DNA from 2 places in the Janthinobacterium sp. NKUCC08_JDC genome. Region 1 is predicted to be linked to the other one. Evidence: predicted binding sites of a transcription regulator. Region 1 holds the regulator's gene; the other holds the start of a gene.
The links. Region 1 encodes FliA, which starts transcription of late flagellar genes. Its sites were predicted from a motif close to CTAAAGTTTNNNNNNNNNNNGCCGNTA; they were not measured.

Region 1 (3,410 bases):
TTTTCATGATGGAGAAATAAAAAGAAAGAAGGCCGCGATTGTACCAAGCGGCGGCCAGCAGTTGACGACCGTCAGTTGGCCGGAGCAGGTGCCGGTGCCGGCGCCACGGGCGCCGTCGGCACTTCCGTCACCGTTTCCGGGATGCCCGAGAGGATCGTCACGGCGACCCGGCGGTTGCGCGCGCGCCCTTCCGCCGTTTCATTGGGCGCCACGGGGATATTGTCGGCGTGACCGACGGCCGTCAGGCGCGACGCCTTGACGCCGCTGGCAATGAACAGGCGCACCACGGCGCTGGCGCGCGCGGCCGACAATTCCCAGTTCGAGGCAAAGTTGGAATTGCTGATCGGCTGCACGTCCGTATGCCCTTCCACCTGCACGTCGTGCGTATCGTCCTTGAGCAGCACGGCGACGGCGCGCAGGGCCTGGTCCGACTCAGCCGTCAGGCGCGCCGCGCCCGGGTCGAACAGCACGCTGGCATTGATTTCCACGCTCACGCCGCGGCTCGTCTGCGTGACCCGCACCTTGCCTTCCTTGACCAGCGGCGCCAAGGTCGACGTCAAGTCCTGCGCCAGGCGCGTCATGTGTTCACGCTCGCGGCGGATGGCTTCCGTGCGGCGTTTCAGGGCGGGATTCGGCAGCGGGATCGCTTGCGGCGCTTCCATGATGATGGGCGGCGCGCCCTTTTCCAGGCTGAAGGCCTGGCCGATGGCGTTCTGGAAGACGCGGTACTTGCCTTCGTTGACTTGCGAAATGGCGTACATGACAACGAAGAAAGCGAACAGCAGGGTGATGAAGTCGGCGTACGAGATCAGCCAGCGGTCCTGGTTGTCCGGTTCCTCGTCATACTTCCTGCGCGCGCGCCGCATCATGGTCAGTGCTCGTGCAGCAGGCTGGACACGCGCTCTTCGATGATGCGCGTATGGTCGCCCGTGGCGATGTCGTACAGTACGGCGGCCGTGATTTCATACTGCAGCACGCGGCGCGAAACGATGGCCTTGAGTTTATTCGCCACCGGCAGGAACAGCAGGTTGGCCAGGCCGACGCCGTAGATGGTCGAGACAAACGCCACCGCGATGCCGCTGCCTAATTTACTTGGGTCGGTGAGGTTTTCCATCACGTGGATCAGGCCCAGCACGGCGCCCAGAATACCGATGGTGGGCGAATAGCCGGCCGCCGACTCCCATACCTTGACGGCCTGGCGCTCGGCCATTTCGTAGGCGGAGATTTCCACGTCGAGCAGCTGGCGCAGCTTGTCCGGCGCGATGCCGTCGACAATCATCCGCAAGCCCTTGGCGTTGAAGCGGTCGGCCGTGTTTTCCATCAGGCGCTCGAGCGCCAGCGGGCCATCGCGGCGCGCCGTCAAGCTCCATTGCCCGATATCGCGCGCCAGCGCGGCACGCGTATCGGCTGGCGGCAGGAAGACCCAGCGCAGCATTTCCAGGCCGCGCACGAAAGTGCGCAGCCGCGTTTGCAGCAGCACGGCGCCGAAAGTGCCGATGACCACGATGGCAAAGGCGGCCGGCTGCAGCAGGGAGGCCATCTTGCCGCCTTCCAGTGCCTGGCCGACCAACAGGCCCGCCAGCGCCAGCGCCAGCCCGATTACGCTGGACCAGTCCACGCCTGCTCCCTCAAGGTTGCGCGCAGGCGCGCGACGGCCTGGGTATGCAGCTGCGAGACGCGCGATTCGGATACGCCCATCACCGCGCCGATCTCCTTCAGGTTCAGCTCTTCTTCGTAATACAGGCCCATGAGTATTTTCTCGCGTGGTGGCAGCGCGTCGATGGCATCGATCACGGATTGCCGGAAATCGGTATCGAGTAGGGAACGCAAGGGGTCGCTGTCCTCGTCCACGCAATGGCGGTCGAGAAAGCTGTCATTGCCGTCCGGGTCATGAAAGTCTTCGTAGTACACGAGCTGGTGGCCGCCGCCGTCGCCCAGCATTTCCTGGTAGTCGGCCAGCGACATCTTGAGCAGTTTCGCCACTTCCGACTCTGTCGGCGGATGGCCGAGGCGCTGCTGCAAGGTGCTCATCGCCTCTTCGATCTTGCGCATGTTCTGGCGCATGCTGCGCGGCAGCCAGTCGCTGGTGCGCAATTCGTCGAGCATGGCGCCGCGGATGCGCAGCACGGCATACGTCTCGAACTGCGCGCCATGCGTCTCTTCATACCGGCTGATGGCATCGAGCAGGCCGATCATGCCGGCTTGGATCAGGTCATCGACCTCGACCGAAGGCGGCAATTTCGCCTTCATATGGTGCGCCAGACGCTTCACCAGCGGAATGTGCTCCGTCAGCAAATAGTCCTTGTTCGATTTCCCTTTGACCGTGTACATAGGCTGCTTATTGTTTTCTCATCTTATCTGGTGCTACGGTTGGCTTCAGGCGCTGAACTGGTGCGGACTCCCCGTCTGGTACAAGGTGCCGCCCAGCACGGGCGCCGCCGAACGGGCCAGGCGCTCGGCCAGTCCGCGAAACGCCACCGAGGCGCCCGCCAGCGGAAACGCATCGACCACGCTGCGGCCCAGGCGCGCCGCGCGGTGCAGATACTCATCGGCAGGCACCGAACCCATCGACGTCAGCTTCACGGCCAGGTAACGGCTCGCCGCCTGTGCCATATTATCGTATACCACTTTTGCTTCGGATTCGGAAGCGCCGGTGACGAGAATACCGAACGGACGGCGTCCCAGTTCCTGGCTCAGGCGCTTGATCAGGCAGTACGCCGCCTTGATCGAGGTGGCGCTGGTGGAGACTTGCACGACGATATCGGACGATGCCATCAAGGGCACGGGGAAGCAGGCGCCCTCTTCTGCCACGACGCCGTCGACCAGCACGATGCCGCTCCGGCGCGCCAGCACGTCGAAAGTCTTGCCCAGGCGGCGCAGCTCCTCCTCGCCCGCATAGTCCATGCTGTCCATCAGGTGGTTGCGCGCGCCCAGGCTGGCCACGCCAAAACCTTGCGGCACCTGGTGGATGACCTGGTTCAAGCCACACTGCTGGCGCGCCACGTCGCGCAGGCTGGCGCCGTGCGCCAGTCCCAGGCGCGCGGCCACGCCATCGCTGCCGCCGCTGGCGTCGAGCAGCAGCACGTCATTGCCGCCGTAGACGAGCGAAGCACCCAGGTTGACCAGCATGGCGCCCTTGTCGTCCTGCGGCGTGGCCGAGAGGAACGTCATGACGCGCGGCTGCGGGCCGGCCAGCATGCGGCGCAAGCCTTCGGCCTGGTCGAAATCGAAATTAGCCAAGGTGCACCCCGCGCGCTTCATTGTTGCGGGCGGCCGCCTGCGCCATCAGGAGCGGCAGTTCGGCATCGGAAAACTGCGTGGCCGCCGAGTCGCGCTTGAGCTTGAAGGCACGGTCGATCAGGTAGCCACGGTCGGCCAGGTACAGGTCTTCCGGCACGCGCTGGCCGTTC
Region 2 (3,410 bases), on a different contig from region 1:
GAACAGATCGGCAACTTCGGCGCTTCAGGCTGCAACATCGGCGATTTACAGCTATTTCGCGATGGGGCGGATAGCCAGACGGCCGCCATGCTGGCGCCCTGCCCCGTCATGCGCCTCGAAGCGGGCGAAGCCATTGCCGACACACAGGGTACTTGCCTATACATCGTCCTGCGCGGTTCGCTGGCCGTGGCCGCCGACATCCATACGGGCATGGATGACGGCACCGTCAGCAAGGTCTTGCCCGGCGAAAGCGTGGGCGAACAATCGGTGCTCGATGAAGCGAGCAACCTGGCCGCCATTTCCGCCCTGGAAGAAACCGACTTGCTGGTGATCGACGCGGCCGTCGTCTGGGAATTGATCGAGCAATCGAACGGCCTGGCGCGCAACCTGCTGCGCCTGCTGTCCTTCCGCATCCGCGCCGCCAACGCCTTGCTGCGCCGCCGACAGAAACTGGGCGAGTTTTACCGCCAGCTGTCGATGGTCGACAGCCTGACGGGCCTGTACAACCGCGCCTGGCTGACAGATTTACTGCCGAACATGATCGTCACGGCCCACGCCAGCGGCTCGCCGCTGTCGCTGGTGATGATAGACCTCGACCATTTCAAGCGCTTCAACGACACGCACGGCCACCAGGCGGGCGACCAGGCGCTGCGCATCGCCGCGCAAGTGCTGGGCGCGGCCCTGCGGCCCACGGATTTTGCCGTGCGCTACGGTGGCGAGGAGATGATGGTGATTTTGCCCGATACCAATGAACACGTGGCCCTGCGGGTCGCCGAACGCTTGTGCGAACGCATGCAGCAAGCCGTCATCTTCGCCGACATGCGCAGCGCGCTGCCGCACATCACGGGCTCGTTCGGCGTGTCCAGCCTGGCGGCCGAACAGGATGACCATGCGCTGATCGCGACGGCCGACGCGGCGCTCTACCGCGCGAAGGCAGGCGGACGCAACCGGGTCATGCTATAGATCAGGCGGCCTTGCTGTCGGCCGGCTTGGTCGCATCCGGCTTGGCAGCGTCATCCTTCTTGCTGCTGTGCGCGGCGATGAAATCCGCATAGCCCTTCTGCACCAATTCATACGTCTTGTCGATATTGCCGGCGATATCACCACCCAGCACTTTCAAGCCTTCCAGGATATCGCGCGCTTCCTTGAAGCCTTTTTCCATGCCGCCGCTGATGGTATCCATGAACTTGGTCAAGGCCGCATCGTCATCCAGGTCGGGATTCTGTTTCTTGAAGGCGTCAAAAAACCCGGTCGACAGCGATACAATGCGGCTCGCCGTCGCTTCGGCGCTATTATCCTGCGACGCCGCGTTCTGGATCGCATCGTCGCCGTACTGGCCCTTCAGCGCTTCATTGATGTTGGTGATGGCCGTCTTGTACAGCAGCGCCAGCGGCTCGTTCTCGGAACCGATCGACACGTTCAGCGACGCCTGCATGATGGAGGCGTTCAATTGCAGCTTCGTGCGGTCGTTGACGCTCATTTCAGCGTTGATGCCGTCCTTTTGCTGGACTTTATCGTCCTTGCCGGCAACACCCGTACTGACGGATGTCACGGAAGGGTTGGAATTGCCGCCTGCGGCGATGGGAATTGACACGATAGACCTCCTTGAACGGGCAATGTATGCCACCATGCGGGAAACGCGATGATGACCATCCTCTCGTGTAGTATCGGCAGGTTTTCAGAAAACTGTAGCAACGGCGCGTTTACGGCCCGGATAACCAATCAAGTAACCAAGTAATGACCATCAATGACTAACCAGACCTTTCTTTGGCACGACTACGAAACCTTTGGCGCCCAGCCGCGCCGCGACCGCCCGGCCCAGTTCGCCGCCATCCGCACGGATGCCGAACTCAACGAGATCGGCGAGCCGATCATGCTGTATTGTCAGCCTGCCAATGATTTCCTGCCCGATCCGCAATCGTGCCTGATCACGGGCATCACGCCGCAGCAGTGTCTGCAGCTGGGCGTGCCCGAACACCAGTTCGCCGCCACCATCGAAGCGGCCTTTTCGGAGCCGGGCACCATCGGCGTGGGCTACAACACCATCCGTTTCGACGATGAAGTCACGCGTTTCCTGTTCTGGCGCAACCTGATCGACCCGTACGCGCGCGAATGGAAGAACCATTGCGGCCGCTGGGATATCCTCGACGTGGTGCGCATGACGCACGCGCTGCGCCCGGAAGGCATTCAATGGCCAAAGCGCGACGATGGCCAGACCAGTTTTAAATTGGAACACTTGAGCAAGGCCAACGGCCTGGCCCACGAAGCGGCGCACGATGCGTTGTCGGACGTGCGCGCCACCATTGCCCTGGCGCGCCTGATCAAGCAGAAACAGCCGAAACTGTTCGAATTCTGCCTCGCCCTGCACAAGAAGGACCGGGTCGCCAGCGAAATGGGCATGCACCTGGCCGCCGGCGAGCGCCAGCCTTTCCTGCACGTGTCGGGCATGTTCCCCGCCGAACGGGGCTGCGTGGGCGTCGTCTGGCCGCTGGCCACGCACCCGAGCAACAAGAACGAGATCCTCGTCTGGGATTGCGCCTACGACCCGCGTGAACTGTTCGAACTGGACGCCGACACCATCCGCACGCGGCTGTTCACGCGCAAGGAAGCCATGCCCGAAGGCATGACGCGCCTGCCAGTGAAAAGCGTGCATCTGAACAAGTCGCCCATGCTGGTCGGCAACCTGAAAACCTTGTCGCCGGCCATGGCCGCGCAATGGGGCATCGACGTGGACGCGGCGAAGGTCAACGCGCAATTCGCCGCCACGGCGCCGAACATGGATGCCATCTGGGCCGAAGTGTTCCAGCGCCCTGGCGCGAATGTGGCGCTGGACGTGGATGAGGATCTGTATAACGGTTTCGTCAGCAACGACGACCGCCGCCTGCTCGAATCCTTGCGCCGCGAAACGCCGGCCAAGCTGGCCACGGCCCGCCCCTCGTTTGCCGACGAACGCCTGCAGGAATTGCTGTTCCGCTACCGCGCCCGCAATTTCCCGCAAACGCTGAGCGAAGCGGAAAGCCTGCGCTGGGAACAGCACCGCGCCGCCCGCCTGTTCGACGGCGACGGCGGCGCCCGCACCATCGAAATGCTGTTTACGGAAATCGACGTGCTGTCGGAATCGGTGGATGAGCGGGGCGAGGAAATTCTGGGAGAACTCTACGATTACGCGGAGATGGTGGCGCCCATGCGCGATTAGTCGCACCTAACTAAACCTACTGCGCATCGGTATAGGTGGCCTGCGATGCTCACCGTACTAGAGTACGGTTGCGCTTCTCGACCACCTCTCCCTTCCGCTCGCTACGGTTTTGTTAGGCGCTGTGAGACCTGCTGAATGTAATTTTTCAGCCCGCGCGGCGCTTTGATCGCATCTCGCGCTCAATTTTCAGCCGTAGGTCGGATTAGCGGGCCGA

Region 2: a site for FliA is predicted at 1,666-1,692, ahead of KO538_RS21010 (DUF5610 domain-containing protein). Genes of this name have one in related genera too.

What each region holds. Positions count from the first base shown of each region.
Region 1 is NZ_JAHKQW010000001.1:1,132,945-1,136,354, forward strand. Features, by position in the region: gene KO538_RS05240 (translation initiation factor Sui1) at 1-7, opposite strand, end outside; gene motD (flagellar motor protein MotD) at 72-866, opposite strand; gene KO538_RS05250 (flagellar motor protein) at 872-1,618, opposite strand; gene KO538_RS05255 (RNA polymerase sigma factor FliA) at 1,600-2,331, opposite strand; gene KO538_RS05260 (antiactivator of flagellar biosynthesis FleN protein) at 2,377-3,240, opposite strand; gene flhF (flagellar biosynthesis protein FlhF) at 3,233-3,410, opposite strand, start outside.
Region 2 is NZ_JAHKQW010000010.1:149,276-152,685, reverse strand. Features, by position in the region: gene KO538_RS21015 (GGDEF domain-containing protein) at 1-963, shown strand, start outside; gene KO538_RS21010 (DUF5610 domain-containing protein) at 965-1,594, opposite strand; gene sbcB (exodeoxyribonuclease I) at 1,748-3,196, shown strand.